2 regions of the Cellvibrio sp. KY-YJ-3 genome follow, and region 2 is predicted to be linked to the other one. Evidence: riboswitches for the same ligand, from Rfam matches in the RefSeq annotation. Region 2 holds a riboswitch; the other holds the start of a gene.
What was found. A riboswitch is a leader RNA that binds a small molecule or an ion and turns the genes downstream of it on or off. The one in region 2 is predicted to bind thiamine pyrophosphate.
Positions count from the first base shown of each region.

Region 1: it holds a riboswitch for thiamine pyrophosphate, as region 2 does, so the genes downstream of both, thiD (bifunctional hydroxymethylpyrimidine kinase/phosphomethylpyrimidine kinase) here and D0B88_RS11250 (FAD-dependent oxidoreductase) in region 2, are expected to answer to the same signal.

Region 1 is NZ_CP031727.1:2,230,918-2,246,575, reverse strand. Features, by position in the region: gene D0B88_RS09525 (sigma-54-dependent Fis family transcriptional regulator) at 1-9, opposite strand, end outside; gene D0B88_RS09520 (hypothetical protein) at 114-2,459, opposite strand; gene parE (DNA topoisomerase IV subunit B) at 2,681-4,570, opposite strand; gene D0B88_RS09510 (YqiA/YcfP family alpha/beta fold hydrolase) at 4,639-5,211, opposite strand; gene cpdA (3',5'-cyclic-AMP phosphodiesterase) at 5,218-6,000, opposite strand; gene D0B88_RS09500 (DUF1249 domain-containing protein) at 6,244-6,732, opposite strand; gene D0B88_RS09495 (NUDIX domain-containing protein) at 6,895-7,518, opposite strand; gene thiC (phosphomethylpyrimidine synthase ThiC) at 7,600-9,528, opposite strand; gene thiD (bifunctional hydroxymethylpyrimidine kinase/phosphomethylpyrimidine kinase) at 9,585-10,397, opposite strand; TPP riboswitch at 10,475-10,584, opposite strand; gene D0B88_RS09480 (sodium:proton antiporter) at 10,654-11,889, opposite strand; gene nhaD (sodium:proton antiporter NhaD) at 12,071-13,327, opposite strand; gene D0B88_RS09470 (TolC family outer membrane protein) at 13,906-15,279, shown strand; gene waaA (lipid IV(A) 3-deoxy-D-manno-octulosonic acid transferase) at 15,384-15,658, opposite strand, start outside.
Region 2 is NZ_CP031727.1:2,657,078-2,672,735, reverse strand. Features, by position in the region: gene D0B88_RS11290 (NAD-dependent succinate-semialdehyde dehydrogenase) at 38-1,492, opposite strand; gene D0B88_RS11285 (potassium/proton antiporter) at 1,489-3,243, opposite strand; gene D0B88_RS11280 (VacB/RNase II family 3'-5' exoribonuclease) at 3,457-5,451, shown strand; gene D0B88_RS11275 (EVE domain-containing protein) at 5,492-5,956, shown strand; gene D0B88_RS11270 (succinylglutamate desuccinylase/aspartoacylase family protein) at 6,046-7,668, opposite strand; gene guaA (glutamine-hydrolyzing GMP synthase) at 7,736-9,313, opposite strand; gene guaB (IMP dehydrogenase) at 9,418-10,893, opposite strand; gene xseA (exodeoxyribonuclease VII large subunit) at 11,051-12,412, shown strand; TPP riboswitch at 12,495-12,622, shown strand; gene D0B88_RS11250 (FAD-dependent oxidoreductase) at 12,661-13,836, shown strand; gene thiS (sulfur carrier protein ThiS) at 13,850-14,056, shown strand; gene D0B88_RS11240 (thiazole synthase) at 14,058-14,861, shown strand; gene D0B88_RS11235 (HD-GYP domain-containing protein) at 14,917-15,658, opposite strand, start outside.

The DNA.
Region 1 (15,658 bases), 430 kb from region 2:
AGATTCCATGACTGATTCCTTCCAACAGTGTTGAGAGATTGTTGAATGACAGAGGGTTATGACGCTGTAAAAAAAGCCCGCGTGGCAGCGGGCTTTTTTCACTGGAATGTTTCTTAGTTTGCAGGCAACTCGATATTACCGGGCGCACCTCCGCCGACCGCCACACCACCATTATTCAACACAAACGTGACAACCTGGGTTTGCAGCTCAGCGGTAACCTGTGGTGCACCTCCCTCCGGACGCAGTAATGATGCATGGCCACCAGCCGTGTGTTTAACATAACCGCGCCCCAGTTGAGTTGAGCCTAGCCCCAGCTGCGTGGTATTGAGTAGCGATGCCATGGCCTGGGTTCCCGCAAGCGGCGCACCGGCTGCATTGTTGGGAATCACCAGATCATTATTAATTTGCTGCACCAATACCGGTACACCCAGCTGGGCCAGAGTTTCCATATAATTGACTGGATCACCCGCATCCATCGCACTTTGTGCGGCATACAAGAACCGTTCATAGTTAGTGGTTCCCACCATCACCCCACTCGCCCCCAGGCCACCATTAATCACAGGGGCAAAAGTAGCGGAGTTCACTAAAATTTGCGCCACTTGCGTGCCGGCAGCACTGGTGATCAAACCGCGAATCGGGTTGAGGTTGGAAGTGAGCCCTAGCTGCGCATCATTGGCAATCGCCAACTGATTCACGGTGGTAAATACACTACCCAGTATTCCTCCCAGTGACACACCTACAACATAAACACGATTCAAATCCAGACCAGTACTGACTGTTTTGAGCATCTCCGTATTTACGCTCGCAAGGCTGGCGTTGAGGTTGAGTAAATCCATTACCGCTTGACGATTGTTGTCGCGGGTATTGGTCAGGAAACCGAGGTTGATAAATTGCGCGCCCGAACCGTCACTTGCACCCGGCGTTTCAAAATTCATCGGCGCGGGAGCACCACCGGAACCGGCCACATTAAAGTGACGCTCATGGGGTGCGTTGTCGCCATAAAGCGCAGCAAAAGGGATGGACTGGCTCTTTTCCACGTTCAGTACATTCACAAAAGCGCTGTTGGCGGGAATGCCGTGCACCGGTAAATCGATGGCTACTGTGGCTACACAACGACTGGCCAAGGTATGCCCCAACGCGACAACCGATGCCCGATCGCTGGTAATACCGTGCACGTAAATCACCGTGGGATAACCGGTCGCTGCATAGATTTGGCCACAGTTAGCCGCACCGGCATAACCGGGCACCCAGTTGTCTTGCGGCATGGTGACTTGCAAAGGTACAGATTCATCGCCTGTTTTTGCCGCAAACGGATAGCGATAGGTGACGTTATAGCTGCCATCCACATCGGTCGGTATGGTCCGCCCCAAGGCACCGGCAAGGGTTAAATCCGGTTTCCAGTTGCGCTTTAAATACTCACCAAAAGGCAAACCCGTCGCCGCTGTTTGGTAATAAGGCAGCTTGATATAACCGGTATACAGCTTGCCAACATTAGCCGCCAACTGGCTGCTAAAAGCTGAGAAATCAACTCCCGTAACACCGGCAATGCCAAGGCTGCGGGCTTTGGGTGTAGGCAAAAGCCCAATAGACTCTAATTGTTGGACATTGGCCACAGCGGTGGATGGTGAAGCACCCGCCGCAATTTGTAACCCGGCGATGGCGGCACGGGGTGACGCCATCGCAATCAGGGGCGATATGGGGTCGGTTGTGGTGAAGGTATAGGTTAGCACCAGCTTTTCTTTTGCCGCTGCCACACTCAATGCCCCTCCGCTGGCCGCTGCCAGAAAACCACTGCCCAGCGTTTCCCAGCCTACTATCGAGTTGCGTACTGGCACCAAGGCTTCCAGGGTTGTGTAAGTCGGGTCGCGCAGCGCGTTGTAGCTCCAGGAACGGGTTAGTGGTGCTCCGCTACTGTCGCGCAGGTCATTGGTTAACACCACCAGATATTTGGTTTTGGCTTTCAGTGGTTTAGTGGGACGAATACGAATGGTGTTGTTGCTACCACCATCCAATGACACCACCTGAACATCGTAATTGGCAAGGCCAGCAATGCCGGTGATATTGGCAGGATTCAGCGCATCACCCGTCGCACTTAACTCAATCAAAAATACTGTTTGCGACGCCAGTGCGCTCGCCGGGTTTAGGCTACCGCTTAGCTGAATATCAAAAAACGCTGAGGTGGAGAATCCATCCAACTGATTCATGGTCGCCCGCACGGGGTCTGTCGGTGCACCCAGATTAGCCGTGCCATCGCTGGTCGCTGCCGCCGCAAAAATCAGATCGGTATTGAATGGTAAATCGGAAATGACAGGGTCAAAACGTGGATGGGTACCCACCACATAGGCATCAGGGCCCGAGGGCGGTGGAGCTTTTTCGGTATCACTGCCGCCGCAGCCCTGCAGGGCAAAGGTGGACAGTACGAGCGTAGATAACAGGAACAAGTGTATTTTATTCTTCATAATAGATCCCTGAGCAAGACGGTTAGTGCCACAACAATTGAGTCTAGTCTCATTTTCAAAAGCTGCGAGCCTGTCAATTACAAACCATTACCGCAATTCGATGAGTGTGATCTATTGCCAAAAAAAAAAGGCAAACCCCGGAAGGCTTGCCTTTTGCTTATGACACGATAAGTTACGCTCGCTGCAATTTATACTACACCTTTACAACTACACCTTTATAACTAGACAGCGATCTCGGCCAGGTTCCCTTTTTCCTCCAGCCAGGTTTTGCGATCACCCGCGCGTTTTTTAGCGAGCATCATATCCATGATTTGCATGGTGCCGTCGTCCTCACTAATCGTGAGTTGTACCAAACGACGGGTATCGCGCGCCATGGTAGTTTCACGCAGCTGTAACGGGTTCATCTCACCCAAACCTTTAAAGCGTTGCACATTGGGTTTGCCTTTTTTATTTTCGGCAGCGATGCGATTGAGCACACCATTTTTTTCGCCTTCATCCAACGCGTAATAAACTTCTTTACCTATATCGATACGGTACAACGGCGGCATAGCCACAAATACATGACCGCGGCGCACCAACACCGGAAAGTGTTTTACAAACAACGCACAGAGGAGTGTGGCAATGTGCAGACCATCCGAGTCGGCGTCGGCGAGAATACAAATTTTGTGATAGCGCAGCTCGCTTAAATCTTCGCTGCCAGGGTCCATGCCAATCGCAACTGAAATATCGTGCACTTCCTGACTGGCGAGAATTTCGCCCGAGTCCACTTCCCAGGTATTCAGGATTTTGCCACGCAGCGGCATAATCGCCTGAAATTCACGATCGCGCGCTTGTTTGGCCGAGCCGCCCGCTGAATCCCCTTCCACTAAAAATAATTCGCTGCGCGCCGGATCACCACTGGAGCAATCCGCCAATTTGCCTGGCAGCGCCGGGCCTTGAGTCACACGTTTACGCTCGATTTTTTTACTGGCGCGCACACGTTTTTGCGCATTGCTAATACAAAATTCGGCAAGTTTGTCGCCGTCTTCAGTGTGCTGGTTTAGCCAGAGTGCAAACGCATCTTTAGCAATACCCGACACAAACGCGGCAGCTTCACGCGAGGTTAAGCGCTCTTTGGTTTGACCGGAAAATTGTGGGTCGGCGTGTTTGTAAGAGAGCACATAACAGCAGGCATTCCACAAATCCTCTGGTGCGAGTTTAATACCGCGCGGAATTAAATTGCGGAATTCGCAGTAGTCGCGCAGCGCATCCAATAGACCAGTGCGCAAACCATTGACATGGGTTCCGCCCTGCGCGGTGGGAATCAGGTTGACGTAGGACTCCTGCACCAACTCGCCGCCATCCATCAACCATTGCACCGCCCAGGTCACGGCTTCGGTTTGGCCACTGAAATCGCCCACAAAGGGGCTGTCAGGTAGGGTTAGCCACTCTTGTGTTGCACCGGCGAGATAATCTTTTAAACCGTCTTCGTAATACCAAACATCTTTTTCGCCGGTTGACTCATCAAGGAAAGTGACGGTCAGGCCGGGGCACAATACCGCTTTGGCGCGCAACACATGGCGCATACGACTGACAGAGAATTTGGGCGAATCAAAATAAGTCGGATTTGGTAAAAAATGGACGCTGGTACCGGTTTGACGCTTGGGGCAAGTGTCGATAATTTCCAGGTCGCTGGCTTTATCGCCATTGGAGAAACCCATCTGGTAAACATTGCCGTCACGCTTCACGGTAACAATTAATTTTTCCGACAAGGCGTTCACTACGGATACACCTACGCCGTGCAAACCACCGGAAAATTGGTAATTTTTATTAGAGAATTTGCCACCGGCATGGAGCGTACACAAAATCACTTCTACGCCGGGCTTGCCCTGCTCCGGGTGAATATCCACCGGCATTCCGCGACCATCATCCACCACTGTGACCGAGTGATCTTTATGCAAAATCACATCAATAGTTTTAGCGTGGCCGGCGAGCGCCTCATCTACCGAGTTGTCGATAATCTCCTGCGCCAAGTGATTGGGGCGTGTGGTTTCGGTGTACATGCCCGGGCGTTTTTTTACCGGGTCCAATCCCGTGAGTACTTCAATATCTTCTGCGGAATAATTAGCCATCTTATTTTCTGTTTACCGATTAATTTAAAAAGCTGAATAGTTAAAAAAGCTGAGTCGTTAAAAAAAGCCTAGTGATTAAAAAAATCCATGCAGTCAGCAAAAAACCGTTCAAAGCCCTGGAAGGAGTGATCGCCACCCGCCTCTATTGTTTGTTTGCAACCTGCGTATTTTTGTACCGCCTTGCGGTAATCGAGGGTTTCATCGCCCGTTTGTACCAATAGCCAATAATTCTGTAGGCGCGAGGGAGCTATATCCACAGCGATAATTTCATCTATGTGGTGCGCACATAAGCGGTAGCTATCATCGGTGTGATAACTTTTCAGGTCAACCTCTAAATAGGCGGGCATAAAATCCTGCGGGCGCACCGCCGGGTTGATCAATACCGCACGCAAGTTATATTTTTCTGCCAGCCAGGTCGCCCAAAAACCGCCCAGTGAACTTCCCATTAAATACACAGGCTCAGGCAAAAGCGATTCAACCAATGCCTCCAGCAGCAGCTGGGTTTGCGCCGGATAAGGGGGGAGTTGCGGGCAGTGGAAACTGATTTCCGGGTGCTGCTGCGCGAGCCATTGCGCCGTTTGCTGCGCTTTAAAGGAGAGAGGGGAACTCAGAAACCCATGGATGTACACCAATGCCGCCATGGGGGATTAATAACCTGCCGATTTATAATCAATCACATACTGTTTGTTAGTAACGCGCAGCACACCCGTATCAAAACTACCGTCACCACGCAGATCAAACCAGCGATAACCAGGCATTTGGGTATCCACTGTAAAATCATCGCACTTGGGTTTGAACTGCACACAAGTTGAAGGCGTGGCCAGCAGGGTGACACCTTTGCGCTGCTGCTGGAACTCTTGGTGGACATGCCCCCAGGTCACAATTTTTACCTGCGTATGGGCATCAATCAGCTGGAAGAAGGCATCGGCATTGCGCACTATGTATTGATCGATCCATACACTCCCCACCAGCACTGGTTGGTGATGCAGGGAAATAATCACATGTTTATCGCGATGCGCACGCAAGGCATGCTCAAGAAAATCCAGTTCACTGGCAGCCAACTGACCGTAAACCTGTCCGGGCACACTGGAGTCCAATAAAACCAATACCCACTGCCCCAACATCACCAAACGGCTTTGAATGCCAAGGCGCTCCTGATTGGCGGCCATCAATTCCGCTGAGTCATGATTGCCAGGCAACCAGCTCATAGGCTGGGAGAAGTAGCGGCGAATATTGGTTTCAAAACGCTGATAACAATCTCTATGCGCTTCGCTGGCCACATCGCCAGTACACAAAAGATGATCAAAACCAACCTCAGAGGTTTGAATCAGCTGCAAAACATCATCAAGACTCTGGTCAGTATTAAGCCCCAGAAGGGATTCGCTCTGCTGCGCTCCCAAATGGCAATCGGTTATCTGAATCAGACGCACTGGCGGCTCTCATCCTTTGATAGTCGGGTTTTCTTTGGTGATTGGGTTATTTTTGTCGGGTTTGAACAGATCATCGGACTTTGACGACCTGTCACGATGACTGAGACGTCAAACTAATAGCGATATTAACAGCAACAATATACGCAAGGGAGTTATCACGCCAGTATCAAAAAAGAAAAATGAGATGATCGAAGGCCAAGAAGTGTAAAACTTGAGCGTCACTGTGACCTGATCGACACTCTTTTAAAAAGAGGCGAGTTCACCAACCGCGTGCCCCTGCTCCAAACAAAGATTCAACCACTCCCCCAAAAAACGGTTTAGTTGGTATTTTTCATCACTTTGGTACATGGATTGGTTGGGGTAGTCGTAACGGGGACGTAAACGTTTGTGCCCCTCCCACGCCAATACCTCAGCAAGCTTGGCATCGTGATACATACGCAGAGTAAGTTTGGGCATGGAGAGCCATTGCGATGATTGCCCCACACTTGTTCGGCTCAGCTCCAGAGTGGTGGTGTAGGGGGAGCGCTCGGTGACTCTTAATAAATGTAACCACTGTTGATTTGCACGAGTAACCATAAACCGAATTTCATCGGCCTCAACAGGCGCGGTTAATTTCGTCAAGCGTGCATAATTTGCCTCACACTCCGCCATTTGCAAAGGTAAATCAACCTTGTAACGCTCTTTGTAAGTAACGTACTCGGGCTGAGCCTTGGCAACACGCAATGTAAACATAGAGACCTGATTAAAGTAGTCCCGGACGAAATAGTACCGGATTAAAACGAATAATTTATTACACCATGCGGGTGATATCGCACCATTGCCCGGGCGCACATTCTTTTTCACCCTGAGAGAAGTGTTAGTCACAGACAGGACTAAGTCAATGGCAAGAAAAATTTATTCTGCAGCAACTTGCAAACGCAAACGGTTGCGATTCATTTGCAACCACTGCAAACAAATTAACGCGGCGGCATTATTAAACGCACCGTTTAATAACTCTGCGAAAACATCATCAGCGGCTAGTACATGAACGCGAATATCTTCACCTTCCTCTGGCAAACCAAAAACACCGCCGGCCTCACTGAGATCACACAAGCCGCAAAATAAATGTAACTTCTCGTCGCAGCCGCCGGGGCTGGATAAATAATTGCAAATATACTCCATCGCATAAGGTACTATATTTGCCTCTTCGATTAGCTCGCGCCGCGCAACCTCTTCTGGCGACTCGCCCTCCTCCAACATGCCGGCAACCACTTCATAGCACCAAGGGCCGTTAGGCTCATCCAAGGCACCTATACGAAATTGTTCTACCATGCCGATCAAATCCTGTTTTGGATCATAAAGCACAACTGCTACTGCTTCACCGCGCACAAATAATTCGCGACCAATCTCCTTGCCCCAGCCACCATCAAATAATTTGTGGCGCAGAAAGATTTTTTCTACACGGAAAAAACGTTTGTACATTTCTTCGCGGCGAATGATTTCCACATCCGCGCGAGTGAATTCGGGTTTTTTGATCATAGATAAAGTCTTATTGATTATTTAAATCCCCTGCTCCCCTTTCCCAAAGGGGAGCAGGGGATTTAAAGCCTGGTCGCTGATTTAAACTCTGTGATAAATCTCAGCGCCTGCTTCCAAAAACTCTTTGGATTTTTGTTTCATTTCCGCTTCGACATCGATCATCTTGATAATATCCTGATCGCCAATCACCGAAATATCAGTGCCATTTTTTGCCGCGTAGTCGCGCACTTCCTGGGTGATTTTCATCGAGCAAAATTTCGGGCCACACATAGAGCAGAAGTGTGCAACTTTTGCTGAATCTTTTGGCAAGGTTTCATCGTGATAAGAACGGGCAGTATCTGGATCAAGACCGAGATTAAATTGATCTTCCCAGCGGAATTCAAAACGCGCTTTGGATAACGCATTATCGCGCAATTGTGCACCCGGATGACCTTTCGCTAAATCGGCAGCGTGCGCTGCAATTTTGTAAGTGATGATGCCTTCTTTTACATCATCTTTATTCGGTAAACCCAAATGCTCTTTGGGTGTTACATAGCAAAGCATTGCACAACCGAACCAACCGATCATGGCAGCACCAATACCTGAGGTGATGTGATCGTAACCCGGTGCTATATCCGTCGTTAATGGGCCAAGCGTATAGAAAGGTGCTTCGTCACAGACTTCTAATTGCTTGTCCATATTTTCTTTGATCATGTGCATAGGCACGTGACCCGGGCCTTCAATCATGCATTGCACATCGTGTTTCCACGCAATCTTGGTTAACTCACCGAGCGTTTCCAGCTCGCCAAATTGCGCTTCGTCATTTGCATCAGCAATCGAACCAGGGCGCAACCCATCACCCAATGAAAAACTAACGTCATAGGCTTTCATGATTTCGCAAATTTCGTCGAAATGGGTGTAAAGGAAATTTTCTTTGTGATGCGCCAGACACCACTTGGCCATGATCGAACCACCGCGCGATACAATGCCCGTCACACGTTTAGCGGTGAGCGGCACGTAGCGCAGCAATACACCGGCGTGAATCGTAAAATAATCCACACCCTGTTCTGCTTGTTCAATCAAAGTATCGCGGAAAATTTCCCAGGTAAGATTTTCCGCAACACCGTCTACTTTTTCCAGCGCTTGATAAATAGGTACAGTGCCAATAGGCACGTGCGAGTTGCGAATAATCCACTCGCGGGTTTCGTGAATATTTTTGCCGGTAGACAAATCCATTACCGTATCGGCGCCCCAACGTGCACCCCAAGTAAGTTTTTCTACTTCTTCCTCAATCGATGAACCCAATGCCGAGTTACCGATATTGCCGTTAATTTTCACCAGAAAATTACGCCCGATAATCATCGGCTCCAATTCCGGGTGATTGATATTTGCAGGGATAATCGCACGGCCGCGCGCCACTTCATCGCGCACAAACTCCGGAGTGATTTCATCGGGGATACTTGCACCAAAACTCATGCCTTTGTGCTGCTGCCCCAAAGCTTTATATTGAGGATCTACACTCAATTCACGTGCTTGTGCCAGCGCCATATTTTCGCGGATGGCGATATATTCCATCTCCGGGGTAATGATCCCTTTTTTGGCGTAATGCATTTGCGATACGTTCATGCCCGGTTTGGCGCGGCGCGGTTTACGGGTGAGATTGAAACGCAGGCTCGCCAATTTGGGGTCGTTCAGGCGCGCATTAGTAAATTCAGAGTGACTGTCTTCCAATACCTCAGTGTCATTGCGCTCTTCAATCCAGGCGGTGCGCACATCGCCCAAACCGGTGCGCAAATCAATTTTTACGTTAGGATCGGTGTAAGGGCCGGAAGTGTCGTAGACACGCACTGGTGGATTCTTCTCGCCGCCAAAATCAGTCGGAGTATCAGCGAGCGTAATCTCACGCATGGGCACTTGAATATCCGCGCGCGAACCCTGCACATAAATTTTTTGTGAGCCAGTAAAGGGCTGTACCGAAGCTTTATCGACTTCGGCGGTTTGGCTGAGAATTTTTTCGACGCTGGTATTCATAATAGTGGCCTTGTCTTAATCAGGTATTTAAATAAATTTGGATAATAGAACGTGATTTAATAAAAAGAATAGAAGTGATGAACCGGGCCTGAGCCCTGCCCTATGTGCAATTTTTCAGAGTGCACCAAGGCTTGATGTAAATAATTTTTTGCCTGTTTGACCGAGTCACTGAGTGATAATTGTTTGGCCAAACCAGCGGCAATTGCCGATGCCAAAGTACAACCGGTTCCGTGGGTATTTTTAGTGGCTAGCCGCGGCGCAGAAAAAGCTTCAACGCCCGTCGGGGTAATTAATAAATCGGTTGCTTCCTCACCATCGGTGTGCCCGCCCTTCATCAATACCGCGCGCGCGCCCAAGGCAATAATTTGTTCACCTTGCAATTGCATCTGCTCACGATTTTGCGCCATGCGCGTGTTCAACAATACCGCCGCCTCATGCAAATTTGGAGTAACCAGCGTAGCGAGTGGTAGCAATTTTCCAATCAGTGTGTGGATTGCATCTTCTGCCAATAATCTATCGCCACTGGTGGCGACCATTACCGGATCCAGTACAAAAGGAATTTGTGGGTAAGCACTCAGGGATTCAGCCACTGCTGCAATAATTTCCGCTGTTGCCAACATGCCACTTTTGATCGCACCGACATTGATATCACTCAATACCGAATGAATTTGCTGCTGCACAAACGCCGGAGGAATAGGCAATACACCTTGCACCCCCATAGTATTTTGCGCAGTGAGCGAGGTGATGGCACTGGTACCAAATACTCCCAGCGCGGAAAAGGTTTTTAGATCCGCTTGAATACCGGCACCACCGCCGCTGTCGCTACCAGCAATGGTCAGGGCTATAGGGGTCTGCAGGTGAGGGTTCATTAAATTTCCGCAATGAGTAAAAACAGTAAAGCGCGGAAAGGAGAGAAATAACCAAGGCACACTTAATAGGCATGCAAAAACTGGAGGCTCTCGTTCCCTACGCCGGTACTAACCGGATCAGGTCGGCGGGTATATCTCAGCCTCGTTGCCCGCATACAGCGAACAAAAAGCACCCCGACAAGAAAACCGCAGTCTATTGGAGTTAAGCTGCAGAGTAAAGGTAGGGACGCCGCTTGCTGCGCCCCTACCGGTGAGGTTATTTTTCCTGGGATTTCAATAAGCCCAATTTCCCTGCCAACAGTGCAGTGGTTGGAGCCTGGATCAAAATGGTGCCCAGAATAAAGATAAAGGTGATTGCACCGACCACATCGATACCCGGCACCTTCATGCCAGCCAGAATACCCACCAGCGCTGCCGGGATTACCCCGGTTTCACGGGTCCAACTCATAAATACCAACTCTTTCCATGTCCACTTGGCACGACGGTCAGGGCCTGCGCAAATAAATACCGTCAGGGGACGGGCGATAAAGATAAAAATAAACAACAGGACCAGACCAACACCCAAGTATTCTTTGAGCAAGTGGAAATCTACCTGCGAGCCCAGCAGGATAAAGATAAACATACGCATTAATAGCGCGGTATTACCCACATAATCTTCCAGATACTCGTGTTCATGATCATCGAGCGGCAAATTAAATGTCTCTTTGTTGCCGATCATCACACCGCAGGTAAATACCGCCATAAAACCGGAGGCACCGATTTTGTCGGCCAGCAAATAGACGGTGATAACTGCCAGGATAATCACAAATGGCGTCACTTCGCGAAAAATACCAAAACTGTTGTGCGCCATTAAAAACGCGGCGCTGTAGCCAACAATCGCCCCTAACACCAAGCCCATGCCAGCCTCATACGCCAGCTCCCCCAGGGAGTGAGTCAAGCTAAACCCCTCGCCGGTTCCCATCACATAAGCCACCACTGCAAATGTCGCAATCGCACCCATGGCATCATTGAGCGCTGACTCGCTCATAACCGTTTGTGATACCCGATCTTTAATCGGGACTTGTTTGAAAATCGGTACCAGAGTGGCGGGGTCAGTGGATGCCGTCAACGCCCCTAACACCAGTGCAACACCAATAGGAATGCCCAACCAGACGCCGGCGTAGGTAATGATCGCCCCGGTAATTAATACACCGAAGGTAGCGATCACCGCTAATGAAATCCATATTTCTTTTAACACAGCAAAACGCAGCGTTGCCCCGCCTTCAAACAGCAGATAACAAGCGCCGATGGTGAGAATTAGCTGATTCATCGTTGAGTCAGCTGGCACATGCAATACCCCGCCGATGGTGGGCCCCAAACCAATCCCGATGAGCAAAAAAAGGACTATGTCGGGTACCTTTATTTTTTTGGCGATCACACCGCCTAACAGCCCGGTAAAAATAATGATCCCGACATACATGAGGTCGAGCTTGGCGATATCCAATGACGACATAAGTGCTCCGCAGAAAAGTGAAAAAATGTTAAAGCAAAGAATGTGCGGATGCTGACAGCTGGCGTGAAATAACTTTATAAATTGTGTGTAAATTCGTACCCTTTTTACCCCTTGCGGGTTTTCGATCGCCCATAAAAAAACCGGAGTCAAAGCTCCGGTTTTTCAGCACCGCTCCTGGCGATCAACCAAATACTACATTGGCCAATGTCAAAGCGACTACATAACCACAGGTATACGCAATAAATACAAAGGGGGTATAGCGCAAGAATGCACCAAAGGTTAGCCCTTTCACTTTGCTCATAGCGATAATTCCCGCCGCAGAGCCAATTGCCAACAATGAACCACCCACACCTACGCCATAGGTCAACGCCAACCATTCGGGTGTTTGCAACACGGGCTCCGATTTGAGAAGCGCTGCTGTCAGGGGCACGTTATCGATCATGGCGGAGAACAAGCCCATCAAGTAGTTGGCGTATTGCGGAGCCAACTGGGCATAGAAATTGGTGAGCAAATCCAGGGTGCCAATTTCTTTGAGCATACCGACCAATAACAAAATCCCGAGAAAGAACAACAGGGTTTCATATTCGATTTGACGTACATATTCCAAAATACGCGTTTCTTCCGGGTCCATGTCCATAAAATGGCCAATAAAGAACATAATTGACAGCCCCACCAAAAAGGTCAGTACCGGCGGCACACCAAAGAAAAAGTTGAATAACATGGTGCAGGCAATGGTGCTGAAGAAGGTGCCGACAATCGCCCAATCCATGCCAGTAAAGGTGCGGGCATCTTTTTCTGTAGCAACTTGGCCGGACACACCAGGGAACATCAATCCCGCTAATACCATGACCCCTACAATCGCCGGAACCCAAAGCAGTAATAGTTGCGGCATTGTCACATGGCCGGAGAGGAAGATCATCAGCGTGGTGACATCGCCGGTGATCAAGGCAACACCACCAGAGTTAACCGCAAAAACAACCAACACCGCGAGTTTGATGCGCGTGCGCTGATCCACATCAAAAGCATGCACCAAGCCGAGCGTTACCAAGGTTGCGGTCACGTTGTCGCACACCATTGACAGTGTCATGGCAAACAAGGCTACCAATATCATCAAACTGCGGGTGCTCATCTGTGCGGGGCACAGGCGCTGCACGACGGACTGCACTATTCCCTTGGCATTGAGGTAAGCAACAAAAGTCATGGTCGCCATAAGGAACAACCACAGTGTCGCAATCTCCAACAGGTTGTGATTCAGCTTTTCCAGCATCACTTCCTGGTGTGCGTGATCACCGGCAAACATGAACATCACCAACCACGACAAGCTGCCGAAAAACAAAGTAGTTTTGGCTTTATTGATATGGATAACTTCCTCGAACACCACCCCAAGCAGGGCGAGTACGGCAAAGATCACCAATACGATTTCAATGGACATAGTCATAAAAGACCCTTTTGGTAGTTAAAAAATCGGCAGCAAGGCAACAGACCAACATCGTATCGAAGGACTTGTAACTGACAAGTAACGATTCGGCCCGGCATGAAGGAGGGTTTTACCCAAACCCGGCACAGTGCAAATGGGCGCGCATGATAAAAGTTGGCCTGCGGCGAAGCAATCAAACATTCTGCGTAAGAGGTGATATTCGCCAAAAATGACCTATTTAGGACCTACCAACGGTATAAACACAAACTAACAATTTTGCGAACAGTGAATCTGTATGCTGTTTTATTGCATCTAAGGAATTACTTGGGCTAATTGAACTCGCCAATATAGCGTCCGGCAGGTTTAGAAAGGTAAACACAGGAACCCCGCTTACATTTGTAACTTCCTGTTGCGGCACTAACGTTTTACCCTTTTTAACCACTGAACCCTTGTTCATTTCTCGACCCCAAGACAGCAAGCGGCTAAACTCCACGCAACTTGTATATTTGTGCTTACATCCGTTTTTAATTGCGCCCTCAGGCAATAAATACTGCGGATGCTGAACTGGAATTCTTAAACTCTGGACTTTGGAAACCTCTATGAAAAAGACCAAGCTCTACTTACTCGTTAGCCTGTTTTCGCTAACGCCTTTTACTGCCAGCGCCAATAGCCTGCTGGATGTGTACGAACTCGCACTGCAAAATGACGCCCAGTTAAAAGCCGACAGAGCTAAATATGAAGCAGGCCTTGAAAATAAAACTATCGCCCGCTCCAATTTGCTGCCGCAGATCAATGCCAACGCCCAGATCTCGAACTCCGATATCGAAACCACTGACAATCTGACCAATACCAGCCTCAAAAATGATACCGATGGTAAAAGCTGGGAAGTCTCGCTGAGCCAACCCTTGTTCAACATGTCCTACTGGTACAGCTACAAACAAGGTGGGAAGCTGAGTGAACAAGCCGAAGCGCAATACGGTGCCGACCAACAAAGCCTGATTGTGCGCGTGGCAGAAGCCTACTTCAATGTATTGCGTTCAGTAGAAACCCTGGAAGCAACCATCGCAGAAGAAAAAGCCTTGGCTAAACAGCTGGAGCAAACCAAACAGCGCTTTGATGTGGGCTTGACTGCAATCACTGAAGTGCACGAAGCCCAAGCTGCTTTTGACAGCGCACGCGCAGCCACATTGGTTGCACGCGGCAACTTAAGTATCAATTACGAAGCACTTGAAGTACTGACCGGTAAACCGGAAGACCAGGTTGCTCCCCTATCTCCCAAGTTCCCGGTCGTTGCACCTACACCCTCTAACCGCGCCGACTGGGTTGAGTTCTCGTTACAGAACAACTACAACCTGAAAGCGTCCAAGCTACAAGCTGATGCATCGTTGCAATTTGCCAAAGCCAACAAATCGGGCCATTTGCCAACATTGGGCGCTAACCTGGGTTATTCCGATAGCGAATCGGACAGCGATAATGGTGGGCAAACCGGTGGGCCAAGTGACATCAGCAGAAATGGAACAACCATTTCACTGCGTCTTGATGTACCTATATATAGTGGAGGCGCAACCTCTGGCCGCAGCCGTCAAGCCTATGCGCAATACACCCAGGCACAAGAGCTTTACAACAGTACCCAGCGCAACGTGATTCAAAACACTCGTGCCCTGCACTTGTCAGTAGAAACCGATGTCGCCAACGTTCAGGCACGCAAGCAGGCGATTGTCTCCAACCAATCTGCACTGGAAGCAACCCAATCCGGTTATGAAGTGGGAACTCGCAACCTGGTAGAAGTATTGCTCGCCCAGCGCAACCTTTATCAAGCGCGCCGCAACTATTCCGATGCGCTCTACACCTACGTAATCAATACCATTAAATTGCGCGAAGTAGCCGGTATGCTCACGCCTGCTGACGTGCAGGAAATTGATAAGTGGCTGTTGGACGACGCATTAGTAAACCGTAGCCAATACGAAAACTAAGCCTGCCCGAGTACAAATGCTCCAAAAAAATGCCAGGTTTTTGCCTGGCATTTTTGTTTTTATCGAACCTATGTTTTATCAGCGCCATACGTCGCGCTGCCGCCCTACTCAATATAGCGTTGAATAAGAGAACAGGTTTTATCCAGGGCACCACGGTTATCCAAGGCAACATTTAAAGCTGCCGCACCGCACCGCTCGCGCTTGGATTTATCATCAATCAATTGCAAAAACGCCTGTGCTAACTGCGCTGCCGAACTAACTCGCACTAATGCGCCAGCCTCCGTCATTAAACTCGCCACCTCCGCAAAATTAAACAGATGCTCACCGCTGAGTAAGGGCAAACCCCAGGCCGCTGGCTCGATAAAATTATGCCCACCAT
Region 2 (15,658 bases):
CGTTTTATTATTTTTATTGTTAAACAATCTATGTATATCAAAAACTCTCATTAATGTATTTGATGTTTAAATAATCATCCAGACCGTATATTGACCCCTCACGCCCCCAGCCCGACTGCTTGATACCACCAAAAGGAGCCATTTCATTCGAGATCAATCCGGTATTAATACCGAGCATTCCTGTCTGTAATTCTTCAGTTAAACGTTGGATACGCTGGTAATCGCGGGTGTAACAATAAGCGGCCAGACCATAAACGCTACAATTAGCTTGCGCTATCACGCCTGCTTCAGTATCAAAAGGAATCAGGGCGGCGACAGGCCCAAAAATTTCTGCCTCTAGCAAGTCGCTATCCACAGAAACATTTGTTAACAGTGTGGGCGGATAAAAATACCCCTTTTCGATATTCACCGGAATTTGACAGGAAACAACAGCGCCCTTGGCGATAGCATCATCCACTAACTGCTGCACTTTTTGGATTGCGGCTGCAGAAATCAATGGTCCAACAGATACCTGTTCATTAACACCATTGCCGACGCACAATTCCTGCATAGCCGCGCTTAATTTTGCACTGAACGCGTTATAAATAGAGCGCTGCACATAAAAACGATTGGCGCATACGCAGGTTTGCCCAGCGTTACGAAATTTAGCGACCATAGCGCCAGCGACAGCTGCGTCGAGATCTGCATCATCAAATACAATAAACGGTGCGTTGCCCCCCAATTCAAGAGTAATGCGTTTTACATCAGCAGCACACTGTTGAATGAGTAACTTTCCCACGGCGGTTGAACCGGTAAAAGAAATTTTTCGTACCGCTGGATGCCCGGTAAATTCAGCTCCAATAGCAGGTGCACCACTACTAGTCACTATATTGATAACGCCCGCAGGAATACCCGCTTGTTGCGCGAGTTGCGCGAGTGCCAAAGCGGAAAGCGGTGTTTCTGCAGCGGGTTTTGCCACTACCGTACAACCCGCCGCCAATGCCGGTGCAAGTTTGCGTGCGAGCATCGCGTTAGGGAAATTCCACGGTGTGATTGTTGCCACTACGCCCACAGGCTGCTTGAGTACTGAAATACGTTGGTTACTTCTGGATGGTGGGATGATATCGCCATTAATACGTTTGGCCTGCTCGGCAAACCACTCAATATAACTTGCACCATACGCAATTTCCGCCATGGACTCCGCTATGGGCTTGCCTTGTTCGGCAGTAAGAATCTGTGCAAGATCAGCTTGATTTTCCATCACCAGATCAAACCAGCGGCGCAATAAAATACTGCGTTCTTTCGCCGTTTTTTGCGCCCACACTGGCTGGGCAATTGCCGCAGACTCGATGGCATGTTGCGCATCCAATGAACTCAAGTCCGCTACTTGCGCAATCAACTCACCGGTTGCCGGATTATTCACGGCAAATGTTTTTTGCGATACGGCAGAGTACCAATCACCATTAATAAATGCCTGGGTTCGCACTAGCGCCGGATGCATTAAAGGAATCATGAGATATCCGTATTGTCCTGGGATTTAGGGCGTTTTTTAGCGGCGGGTTTTACGCCTATCTTGCGCGCCTGATTGCCCTCCACCTCCGCAACTGTCCAGAGCATGCCGCTCCACTCAGCGTTATCGCCAACCACTAATTTGTCGCCCACCAAAAAAGTAATCAGCTCGCTCAAAGTTTTGTGCTGCTCATAACCTTTCATGTCCAACGCATAAAGCATGGCTAAATCGCGCAACTCCGCATCGCCCTGAATAATAAAATCGCCAAAAAAGGTTAAATCCAAATTGCGCTTGGGCGCTTGGCTAAATAATTTACCCAGTGCAGGCAAATCAGAGTCGTGACCAATGACACACAATACATCGCCAGCCATTAAGCGAGTGCTGCCAGTGGGGTGGAGTAATTCATGATCGCGAAATAAGGCCGCAATGCGGGTGTTATCCGGCATATGCAATTCGCGCAACGCGGCACCAATACACCACTTCTCTGCACCTAATTTATAGATGAACAACTCCCACTGACTCGTTACATGAATTTCCAGCCCTGCACGCGACATAGGTGACGGCACCGAAGGCACCACCACCCTTGCTTTACGCGCAGCAAAACCCAGTGTTGTTCCCTGTACTAGCAGTGAGACTAAAACGATAAAGAAGGCAACGTTAAAAAATAATTGCGCGTTGGGCAAACCGGCCATCAAGGGGAAAACCGCCAAAATAACCGGCACCGCACCGCGTAAACCAACCCAGGAAATAAACGTGCGCTCACGCCACTGGAAACCGCGAAATGGCAAGAGGCCAATCAAAATGGACAGGGGCCGCGCAAACAAAATCATCCACAGCGATAACAACAAGGCAGGCACTGCAATAGGTAATAAATCGCTGGGGGTAAGCAATAAACCGAGCACCAGGAACATGCCTATTTGACTAAGCCAGGCCAGGCCATCAAACATATGCAAAATGCCATGGCGATTGCGAATGGGGCGATTTCCCAACAACAGGCCGCAGACATAGACAGTGAGAATCCCACTGCCACCCAAGGCGCTGGAGATTGCGTAAAGCATAATGCCGCCACTTACGGCTAACAGTGGATACAAACCACCGGCAATCGACAACCGGTTGATCAACTGTAACAACAGCCACCCACCAGCCACACCAAGCACAATACCCAACCCAAATTGCTGCACTAAATTAACCAGAACCGACCAACTAAAGCTGGTTTCTCCCGCCGCCAGCATTGCAATCAAGGTAACCGTTAGAAACATCGCCATAGGGTCATTGCTACCGGATTCAATTTCCAATGTTGAACCAACCCGCTCATTCAAACCCTTGCCGTTTAACAAATTAAACACGACAGCGGCATCGGTAGAGCCAACGATGGCTCCAATTAACAACCCTTCTAACAGCGACAAATCAAATAACCAGGCCGCCGCCAACCCGGTCAGCCCCGCAGTAATAACCACCCCAACCGTCGCTAAAGACAATGCCGGCCATAGCGCAACGCGGAAAGTCGCCGCGCGAGTGCGCATACCGCCATCCAGTAAAATAATGGCCAACGCCAGGTTACTCACGAGATAGGCGATTGAATAATCGTTGAACACAATACCGCCGGGGCCATCAACACCGGCCACCATACCCACCGCCAGAAAAATCACCAGAATTGGTACACCAACCCGTGTCGAGATAGAACTCAGCAGAATACTCGCCGCAACGAGCAGTGCACCAATAAGCAAGATGTTGTTGATAGATATGGCGTCCAAATAACAAGCCCTTTTCCAGGAAATTCAATAAAAACAAGCACTAAGTGAAACCGATTGTAACCTGACGATGCCAGATACTGTCAAAAGAAAGCGCATTGGCCAGTGATATACCCATGTTTTTTACACTGGATTAATGCCTCATATTTGCGCAACCCTCCCCCCAAAATGCAGCTATAATTCGCGCCATTACTTTCACTGATTAAGTTGTCCTTCATGCTCAATAAAGATGCTCTTCAACAACTCTCGCAATTAAAGTCCACGATTGTCGCCGCCAAAGACGTTGCCCAAGGGATTGTTCGCACTACCACCAAGCGTTTTGGTTTTTTAATTCTAGACGATGGACGCGAGGCTTTTATCGACCCCGAGCAGATGATGCGCGTGCTGCCCGATGATCGGGTCGAAGCAGAGATCAACACCAACAGCAAAGGTCAATTTGAAGCAAAGCTCACTCAACTGATCAAACCGGGACTGGGTGAGTTTGTAGGCAAGTATGTCAACAAGGGTTCTACCGATTTTGTCGAACCTGACGTGCCTAACTTTAATCGCTGGTTGTTTATTCCCCCGCAAGAGCGCAAGGGCTACAAAGTTGGCGATTTAATTCACTGCACCATTGCGCGCCACCCGTTCAACAGCGAAGGCAAAACCCAGGTACATATACTGAATCGGATTGGCACCCTCGATGAACCGGGGGTAGAGAGCCGTTATACCATCGCAAAATTCCATATGCCGTTTGAATGGCAAGCACCCGCGCAAAGTCAGGCGGGCGGCATTAATTGGTCTCCCTTGACCTTTGACAATGGCGAGCTGGACTTAACCCACCTGCCCTTTGTCACTATCGATTCTGAAAACACCCGCGATATGGATGATGCAATATATATCACCACTGTGGACAGCGGTTGGGAATTGATTACGGCAATTGCCGACCCAAGCAAACACATTGATTTCGGCAGCCCACTGGAATTAGCGGCGCGCGCGCGCGCCAGCACCCATTATTTGCTTGGCCAAACCGTAACTATGTTGCCGGTCGATCTGTCACACGACACCTACTCACTGGTGCCGGAACAAAAACGCCCTGCATTGATTTGCCGTATGCAAATTGCACAGGATGGCAGCATTACACAATTTGAATTTGCTGAAGCACTCATCCGCTCACAATCCAAATTGAGCTATCAAGGTGTTTATGATGCGCTCACCGCTGAAGTATCTACCCTTGGCGCACCAGCACATATTCACGACATGCTGGTCGAACTTAAAGCGTTTGCACAAGCACGCGCACAATATCGCCAACTCAATGCGCTGGTGATGGAAGATCGCCCCGATTACGCATTCATTTTGAACGATGTGAAAAAAATCGATCACATTGAAAAGCGCGAGCGCAATATTGCGCACCGCATGATCGAAGAGGCGATGCTGGTTACCAACATCTGTGCCGGGGAATTATTTTTGCAGCACCCTGGCTGCGGTATTTTTTCCAGCCATGTGGGTTTTCGCCCTGAACGCCTCAACGATGCACTTTCATTAATTCAAGAAGACCGCCCCGATCTGATACCGGGTGATTTAACGCAACTGGAAAATTTCACCACATTATTTCGCGAATTGCGTCTGAACGCTGACAACAATCCCGTCAATAATCGCCTGCACTCATTATTACAACGCATGCTGCAAGCTGGCTCAATCACCTTTGAACCGGTGGGGCATTTTGGTTTAGGCTTTAACGCTTATGCGATGGTTACTTCACCGATTCGCCGCTACAACGACTTATTCAATCACCTGGCGATTAAACGTATTTTGCGCGGCTTGCCGGCGTTGGAATTAAACGATAAAAAACAGTTTGCCGAACAATTGCAAAATCAATTAAACAACGGACGCCAAGCCTGCCGCTATGTAGAAAGCTGGCTCGGCTGCCAATACGCCAACCAACATGTCGGTAGCGTGCACAGCGGAAGTATTGCACTGGTAAATTCGTTCGGTATCGGTATTAAACTGGATGACTGGGGCCTGGATGGTTACGCCCTACTGGCACCCAAAGATGGCGAGATTAAAGCGCAATTTGATTCGCGTCGTTTAAGTCTAACCATTGAAGGCAATACTTACCGTTTGGACGACAAAGTGAACGTGTTAATCCACAGTGTTGATATCGATAAACGTAAAATCAATCTGGAATTAATCAGCGAAGAAACTGCCTCACGCTTAAGCGCTTGGCTGTAATAAATCACAGGAACGGAAACCGGATAAGAGCGATCTGGTCATGGCAAAAAAATATTGGTTATTCAAAGCGGAGCCGCATATTTACGGCATTGATCATCTTGCGGCTGCGCCCGAAAAAATCGGCCGCTGGGATGGCATTCGCAACTACCAGGCGCGTAACTTTTTACGCGACCAGGTGGCACTGAATGATGAAGTGTTTATTTATCACAGCAGCTGTAAAAACGTCGGCATAGTCGGCACCGCAAAAGTTGTAAAAACCGCCTACCCTGATCCCACCCAATTTAATCCCGAAAGCGATTATTACGATCCAAAATCTACGGCAGAAAATCCACGCTGGGTTTCGGTTGATATTCAACTTACCAAAATATTTCCACGTTTAATCACACTGGCAGAAATCAAAGCGCAGTCCGCATTGGAAAATATGGTGTTGCTAAAACAGAGCCGACTGTCGACGCAACCGGTCACAGCCGATGAATGGAAATTTATTCACACATTATTAAAATAACGTAGGTTGGAAGAGCGCAGCGACTTCCGACATTATTGCGAATCTATTCTGTCGGAAGGCGCTGCGCTTTTCCAACCTACACAATTATTTTATTCATCCGCCATACGATCCTGAGCTTTGCTCACACCGGTTTCCGGCTCATCCATTTCATCAACGGGATCGGGCCCGGCATCATCGCCATCTTCTTCATCCTCAAGCAATCCATCGTTCAGCTGACTCTCTTCAATAAGAATGGCTTCAGGTGTTTGAATACCAATGTGATAGGCAGCAAAACCAGGCAGTACAACCTGATCCAGCGCCATACCAATAATTCTACCGTTGTAAGGCGATTTGATCGTGGTACGTGCGTTGGTGATTGGATCGGTAACTGTGCCTAAAACATCGTCTTCACGCACACGCTGACCGAGTGTCGCCTTGCTGAATAAAATTCCACTTTGATTAGCACGCACCCACGCGGAGCGATAATAAACTGGGGCAATACGCGTCCAGCGTTTTTGCTTGCCATACATCCCCATTTTAGCGAGCAGAGTATTAATTGCCGCCACACCTTCATCGACCACCCGGCTTTGAATGGCCATTGGCTCGCCAGCCTCTAACGTCACCGCAGGAATGCCAGCGCGCACCGCAGCAGCACGCAATGAATTCGGATTGCCGCGACCATTTAATACTGCAATAGCACCAAAACTTTGCGCCAACTTTGCAACATTTTCATCACCCAGATCAGCGCGCAATTGAGGCAAATTAGTACGATGGAATGAGCCGGTGTGAATATCTACCAATGCATCGCAATGCATAATAATGTTGCTAAAAAAAGAATGCGCTAAACGCGATGCGGAGCTGCCATGAGTATTGCCAGGAAAATAGCGGTTCCAGTCGCGGCGATCTGGTAAATAGCGGGAGTTGCGGCGAAAGCCCATAATGTTAGCTACAGGCACACCAATAATCGTGCCGGTTAAATTAGCTGGCTCTATGCTGTAAATCACCCGGCGAATCATTTCGATTCCATTTAATTCATCGCCATGCACAGCGCCGGTTAGGCAAAGTGTTTTGCCGGGCGTAGCGCCGTTCACTACCAGAATCGGTGTTTCCTCACTGAAACCACCCACAGCGGTTTCTGAATTCCAAGTCAAACGCACCGAACTATTGGGTTTTACTTCGCGCCCCAAAATAAATTTGGAAAGAGACAAGGGTTCTGCAGTGGCTTCATTGATAACCTCTGCAGCCGGGTCAATTGCAGCTGAACCCTCATTATTTGCAGTGGCAAGATCGGAAGTGGGAACCATAGCAGCACTTGCAGTAGCAACGGCAATTGAAGATGCAGTCTCCGATGCAACCGACGAGACAACAGCACTTGCAGAACTCGGCTGAGGAGCAGTAGACGATTGCGCGGAAGAGACAGCACTTAGTGAAGATACTTCAGCAACCGATGATGCAGATTGTTTTTTTTCAGCGACGTTTACCGCAAGAGTGGCAGGCCCAGCAACCGCAGTGGAAATCTCAACGGATGGCGCAACACTCGGCTCAACTGCTGTCGTTTGAACTGTTGCTTCTGTAGTGTCAGTTTGTTGCGTGGCAATGGCTGGATTAATCTCTGCCACAACTGTTTCGGGAGTTTGCGCACCAAGTTGCAGTGGAATTGCGGCAACAACCATCAACACCGAACAACAAAATAGTGAAAAATGTCGGGGCTTTACTTTCAGTGTTTGTGGCATAACCGGGCGCCTCATCATTCATAAAAAAACAGGCACGTCCCTGTGCGATTTAAAACTCCTTCAATCGTTATTCCCATTCAATAGTCGCGGGCGGTTTGCTCGATACGTCGTAACAAACGCGTGACACACCGGAGATCTCATTGATAATGCGACCAGACACTTTTTCCAACAAGTCGTATGGCAAGTGCGCCCAGCGCGCCGTCATAAAATCGACGGTTTCCACCGCACGCAGTGAAATTACCCACTCGTAACGACGACCATCACCCACCACCCCCACCGATTTTACCGGCAAGAAAACCGCAAACGCCTGTGAGGTTTTGTGATACCAACCAGAGGCGTGCAACTCTTCCAAAAAGATCGCATCCGCTTCACGCAGGATATCGGCATATTCTTTTTTCACTTCACCGAGGATGCGCACACCCAAACCCGGGCCGGGGAATGGATGACGGTAGACCATGTCGTAGGGCAAGCCCAATTCCAAACCAATTGCACGTACTTCGTCTTTGAATAATTCGCGCAGGGGCTCAACTAATTTAAAAGCCATATCGTCCGGCAAACCGCCCACATTGTGGTGCGATTTAATCACGTGCGCTTTACCGGTTTTAGCCGCAGCCGATTCAATCACATCGGGGTAAATCGTGCCTTGCGCCAGCCACTTCACATCTTTGAGTTTGGTGGCTTCGGCATCAAACACATCGATAAACGTACCGCCGATAATTTTGCGTTTTTTCTCAGGGTCATTTTCGCCTTTCAATTTATTTAAAAATTGATCCTGGGCATCCGCACGGATAACCGTTACGCCCATATTTTTGGCGAACATATCCATCACTTGGTCGCCTTCGTTTTTGCGCAGCAAACCGTTGTCCACAAAAACGCAGGTTAATTGCGAACCAATGGCTTTGTGCAATAACGCTGCTACAACAGATGAATCCACACCGCCGGAAAGGCCAAGTAATACTTTGTCGCTGCCAACTTGTTCGCGCACTTTTTTCAGCGCATCGTCAACAATATTGGCTGGTGTCCATAGCGGTTCGCAGGCGCAGGCTTGCAATACAAAATGTTCAAATATGCGCTTGCCTTGCAAGGTATGAGTCACTTCCGGATGGAACTGCACGCCGTAGAATTTTTTCGCTTCGTTGTACATACCAGCAATCGGGCAGGATGGCGTGGATGCCATCAAGCTGAAACCTTCCGGCATTTTGGTGACCTTGTCGCCGTGGCTCATCCACACATCGAGCAGTGCACTGCCGTCGTGATCAACATGGTCTTTGATATCCTTCAGCAGTGAAGATTCACCATTCACTTTAATTTGCGCATAGCCAAATTCACGGATATTGGAACCTTCAACCAAACCACCCATTTGCATGGCCATGGTTTGCATGCCATAACAAATACCAAATACCGGTACACCTAAATTAAATACCACGTCTGGCGCGCGCGGCGAGCCGGCTTCAGTGGTGGATTCAGGGCTGCCCGCCAAAATAATACCCTTGGGGTTATAAGCGCGAATTTCTTCTTCGCTCATGTCCCAAGCGCGGATTTCAGAGAAAACACCAATTTCACGCACACGGCGTGCAATCAACTGGGTGTATTGCGAACCAAAATCGAGGATAAGAATTCGCTGTGCGTGGATATCGTGAGACATATTGATTCCTGCTCAATAAGAAAAATAACAACAAAAAGAATTCGGCCTAAATGAAAAACTCGGGCATAACCCGAGTTTTTGCGATAGCACTGAAGCGAGATAAATTAACGACCGCTAATCGGGTAGTTAGGCGCTTCTTTAGTAATTTGAACGTCGTGTACGTGACTCTCACCCATACCGGCAGCAGTCACCCGCACAAATTCGGGCTTGGTACGCATAGTACCCAAGTCAGCACAACCGGTGTAACCCATGGCTGAGCGCAAACCGCCCATCAACTGGTGCACGATTGCCGCCAAAGGCCCCTTATAGGCCACACGGCCTTCAATACCTTCGGGAACCAACTTCTCAGCACCAGCACTGGCATCCTGAAAATAGCGGTCGCTGGAGCCTTGGGTTTGCGCCATAGCTCCCAAGGAGCCCATACCACGGTAAGCTTTGTAAGTACGGCCTTGGAACAATTCCACTTCGCCCGGCGCCTCTTCAGTACCAGCAAACATGGAGCCCATCATCACGGCATGGGCACCAGCAACCACGGCTTTGGCGATATCACCTGAGTAGCGAATACCACCATCGGCAATGGCAGGTACGCCAGTCCCTTCAAGTGCGGCAACGACGTTAGCGATAGCCGAAATTTGCGGCACGCCAACACCACTGACGATACGGGTAGTACAAATCGAACCTGGGCCGATACCGACTTTTACCGCGTCTGCACCTGCCTCAACCAACGCCAATGCCGCTGCGCCAGTGGCGATATTACCGCCAATCACTTGCACTTCCGGGTATTTGCTTTTGATTGAACGCACGCGATCCAATACATTTTTGGAATGGCCGTGGGCGGTATCTACCACCAGTACGTCCACACCTGCTTCTACGAGCGCTGCAACACGCTCGTCGGTATCGCGGCTGGTGCCTACACTCGCACCAACACGCAAACGACCTTCAGGGTCTTTGCAAGCGGTAGGGTATTTTTCGGCTTTGTTCATGTCTTTAACGGTAATCAAGCCAGTCAGCTCAAAGTTATCGTTAACGACCAATACTTTTTCGATGCGATGTTTGTGCAACAGGTTGCGCACTTCTTCGGCGGTAAAGCCTTCTTTAACGGTAACCAATTGCTCTTTGGGCGTCATGATGCTGGATACGCTGGCATCCAAATTAGTTTCAAAACGCACGTCGCGGCCGGTGACTATGCCCACCAAATCGCCGTTATGCAGCACGGGAACACCGGAAATATTGTTTTTGCGAGTCAGCGCGATCAAGTCGCGGATAGTGGCAGCGGAATCGATAGTGATAGGATCTTTCACCACACCGGCTTCGAATTTCTTCACCGCGCGCACTTCAGCCGCTTGAGCTTCAATGGACATGTTCTTGTGGATAATACCAATGCCACCTTCCTGCGCCATGGCAATCGCCAAGCGGGATTCAGTCACGGTATCCATGGCGGCGGAGATGAGGGGAATATTTAATTGAATCTTGCGAGTCAACTGAGTCTTCAGGGAGACATCTTTCGGAGTGACATCCGAATAACCTGGCACCAATAATACGTCATCAAAGGTGAGGGCTTCTTCAGCAATTCGCAACATAGCAACCAACCTCAAGCAGATAAAAAATAAGCGCGGAAGTATAGCGACTTGGGCGCCGCCGGTAAACCAAAAACCACAATATCTAGTGTTGTAAGGCAGCTTAAAGGCGACGATCGAGACTATACCCGCCGCAAGCCTTCCCCTAGAATGACGCCCTATGACCAATACCCTGCCCCCAACAACCACTGAGCGCGAGATTTTCAGCGTTAGCCAGCTGAACCGCCAGGCGCGTCAGCTGCTGGAAACCCACTTACCTCTACTCTGGGTGGAGGGCGAGCTCTCCAACGTATCAACCCCCTCCTCCGGCCACTGGTACTTCACCCTGAAGGACGAACAAGCCCAAGTGCGCTGCTGCATGTTCCGCAACCGCAATATGCTGGTGCGCTTTAAACCGCAGCAGGGGCAGCATGTATTACTGCGCGCCCGTGTCAGCCTTTATGAAGGCCGCGGCGACTACCAAATCATCGCCGAACATATGGAAGAAGCCGGTAGCGGCGCCCTGCAGCGCGCGTTTGATGAGTTAAAACACAAGCTGTCGCAAGAAGGCCTATTTAACGAAGCGCACAAAAAAGCCCTGCCGCCGCTGCCCAAACACATTGGAGTTATCACTTCGCCAACAGGCGCCGCGATTCGCGATGTCCTCAGCGTACTTGAACGCCGCTTTCCCGGCATCCCTGTGACGGTAATTCCCGTTGCAGTGCAGGGCAAAGAATCCGCACCGCAAATTGTAAAAGCCATAGATCTAGCCAATCGCTGTGGTTTGTTTGATGTACTGCTGCTGACCCGTGGTGGCGGTTCGATGGAAGACCTCTGGTCATTTAACGAGGAAATAGTCGCGCGCGCGATTTTTAACAGCGAACTACCGATTGTGAGCGGCGTCGGTCACGAAGTGGATTTTACTATCGCCGATTTTGTCGCTGACCTGCGTGCACCCACCCCATCCGCAGCCGCCGAACTGTTAGTACCCGATGGCGATGACTGGCTGGATAAATTTATCGGCTTTGAAGTGCTACTCGAAGAAGCCATGCTGCGCCGCCTGCAACAATGGCAAAAGCATTTGCACAACCTGCGTCAGCGTTTGCGCCACCCGCGTGAACGATTGGAACAGCAGGCGCAGCGACTGGATAACCTGGAGTTGCGGCTTAAAAATCACATCCATAAGCTACTGGCGAACTACAAAAACCAGCTGATACAACTACGACTACGCCAGCAAGCGCATCACCCGCAAATCAGACTCACACAATTGTCCGAGCGTATTAAAAACGCCCAAACACGGCTGCATACGGCGCAATACCGCTTGATCGATCGCAAAAAACAAGCCTTGGGCGAATCAGTGCGCATGCTCAACACTCTCAGCCCGCTCAGTACACTTGAGCGTGGCTATGCGCTGGTGACCGATACCCAAACCCGCAAAGTCATTACTGACAGCGATCAAGTCATTCCCGGCAGTGAGATCAGCACACGCCTTGCGCACGGGGAATTAATTTGTCGCGTAGAGGAAGTTCGCAACGCGAACTGAACTTGCCCGACTAAAAAATAGATCTACCCACAAATAGCTCGCGTATAGATTGCGATCTAAATGGGTGGCCAGTATATTGGCCACCTTCTTGTCGGAGCGCCTTGGTGCCTCACTTAATGAGTGAGGTATGCGGAGGCTGAGATGGGTTCGGCCCAATCCGTAGAACCTGAACAGGCTAATACCTGCGGAGGGAACAAGGTGCATCAGCCATGGCTATTGCCCGCTCTCCGCCTCGACACAGAGGCACTATGACCAAACAATCTGCTACTAACCAATCCGCGACCAAACAATCTACAACAACCAAATTCGCATCACACACCAATGTTCCGCAGCGCATTGCGATTGCCGGTGCCGGTTTGCTCGGGCGTTTACTCGCCTGGCAATTAAACAAAGCCGGGCTTGATGTCACCCTGTTTGAAGCCGGTAGTTTTACGCCCACCGAAGCGCAGAGCAAACGCGCCGCCGCTTTTACGGCGGCAGGCATGGTTGCACCGCTGAGCGAAGCCGTGGTGTCGGATGAAGGCGTTTACCGTATGGGCCAATTTGCGCTCGCCCACTGGCCGCGCTGGATTAAACAATTAAATGATGATTTACCCAGCACCGGCGGGGAATTATTTTTTAATAACGGCAGTCTTGTTGTCGCGCACCCGCAGGATGAAAGTGAGCTGGAGCAGTTTGCGCGTGAGCTGAAATTTGTTATTCCTAACTGTCACAGCTATCAACGAGTCACACAAACACAAATACAGGAACTGGAACCAGACCTAAACCCACACTTTCAACAGGGGTTATTTCTTGCTGAAGAGGGACATTTGCATAACCGCCGCTTTTTGCGTTTGTTGGGCGAGCAAATTATGCGCAGCAAAATTACTCTGCGCGAACACAGCATGGTAGAAGTTTCGCCCGGTAAAGTGATGGTGGATGGCGAGAACGAAGCGTTTGATCTTGTTATTGATTGCCGTGGGCTGGGCGCCAAAACGCAAATACCAAAACTGCGCGGCGTGCGCGGCGAAACACTGCATGTGCAAACCACTGAAATACAATTACAGCGACCTGTGCGCCTCATGCACCCGCGCTACCAACTTTATGTAGTGCCTAAACCCGATAATTATTTTGTAATCGGCGCGACACAAATTGAAAGTGAAGATCGCTCACCCGTTACCCTGCAATCCAGCCTTGAATTAAGCAGTGCCCTTTATACTGTGTCACCCGCATTTGCCGAGGCGCGCATTATCGAAATGGACACCAATTTGCGCCCGGCATTTATGGATAATTTACCCAAGGTAGATATTCAGGACGGGCTAATCAGTGCTAACGGATTATTTCGCCACGGATATTTACTCGCACCAGCCGTGGTTGAAAATGTGCTTGCGCATATATTTAAAAAACCCGAAGCGATTTTTTCTGCACTGCTCAATCACCACTAGAAAACACGAACTTATGACCATTGAACTGAGTGTAAACAACGAAACTAAAACGCTAGCCGCCAAGGCATTGCTCAGCGATGCCCTACAGCAATGGGGTTACGGTGAAACTAAAATCGCTGTGGCCATTAATGGTGAATTTGTACCTCGCTCGACTTACCCTGAGCGCGAATTATTGAATGGCGATCAAATCGATATCGTCAAACCGGTTGGTGGAGGTTGATATGAGCTACAACAAACCTGAGAAAGATTTCACGCTCTACGGCGAAACATTTTCCAGTCGTTTTTTATTGGGCACCGCCCTTTATGCATCACCCCAATTAATGCGCGAATCGGTTATTCAATCGCGCAGTGAAATTGTGACGCTCGGTTTGCGCAGGCAAAACCCGGCCAATCGCGATGGCGATGCAATTTGGCAATATATTCAGGAAAGCGGCTGCCGTTTACTGCCCAATACTGCCGGTTGTAAATCGGTAAAAGAAGCCGTGACGCTGGCTGAAATGTCGCGCGAAATTTTCAATACGGATTGGATCAAATTGGAAGTGGTCGGCGACGATTACAACCTGCAACCTGACCCCTTTGGTTTACTGGAAGCTGCAGATATTTTGATTAAAAAAGGTTTTAAAGTCCTACCCTACTGCACCGATGATTTGATCTTATGCAAGCGGTTATTGGATGTCGGTTGCGAAGTGTTGATGCCATGGGGCTCACCTATTGGCACCGGCCAAGGCTTATTAAATCGCTATAACTTACGCACCCTGCGCGAGCGCATTAAAGACGTCCCGATGATTATTGATGCCGGGCTTGGGGCGCCATCGCAAGCTGCCGAAGCAATGGAAATGGGGTTTGATGGGATTTTATTAAATACGGCAGTGGCCAAGGCGCACAACCCGCCACTGATGGCCGAAGCCTTTGCCGATGCAATCGATGCAGGCCGCAAAGCATTTAAAGCAGGCTTGATGCAAAAACGCCAAACGGCCAGCCCGAGCACCCCAACCATTGGCCAACCCTTTTGGCATCAACAGTAATTTTAACGGGCGTTAATATCAGGAAACTGGCGGCGTATTGTGATGAACTATTTGTTTACTTAATACGGCCGCTGATATTTGCAAAACCCTCTTCTATTTTGCGTAAAATTTTTGGGTCTTTGGCATCACCCGATGAGATGTACATTTGCACCATTCGACTCAAGCGCTGCAAATGAAATTTCATTTCCTCTTGCCTAAGCGAGGCATCCGCAACTACTTGAGTGATGCTATTACCCTCTTTACCCGCCATGGATTCAAGGGACTCACGCAAATCTTCTTTGAACAACATGCTGCCTTTAAAGGTGGTAGCAATATGAAAAATAACGTTTTGCAATGCATGTAGCTTTCGGTCGCCGTGGGTATACCCCACCGAGGTCAAACAATCGCGCAATTGCGTAAACCAATTCTGTAGCTGCAAATTTTGTTGCAACATCCGCTCAGCAAATTCAGGAACACCACTACCATGCACTACATTGGGCAGCGGCAATTCGCTTCGCAAAATCATGGTAGTCACAATGTCGCAACTGCGATACAAATAAGCGGCGCGATTCATCTCCAGAATAGGAATCACCTCACGCCAACGCCGCCCCTGCGCCTTAAAGCGATTAAAATAAATACCCACAATTGAATCGGCAACGGCAAGAATTTGCCCGGCAATGGAAAGTTCGCTCTCCACTTTAGCCAAAGGGTAACCCGTGCCATCACAGCGCTCGTGATGCTCACTGACCGCAGCAACTATCTCAGCAGATAAACCGGGAACATCCATCAAAATACTACGCGCAATTTCCACATGGCTT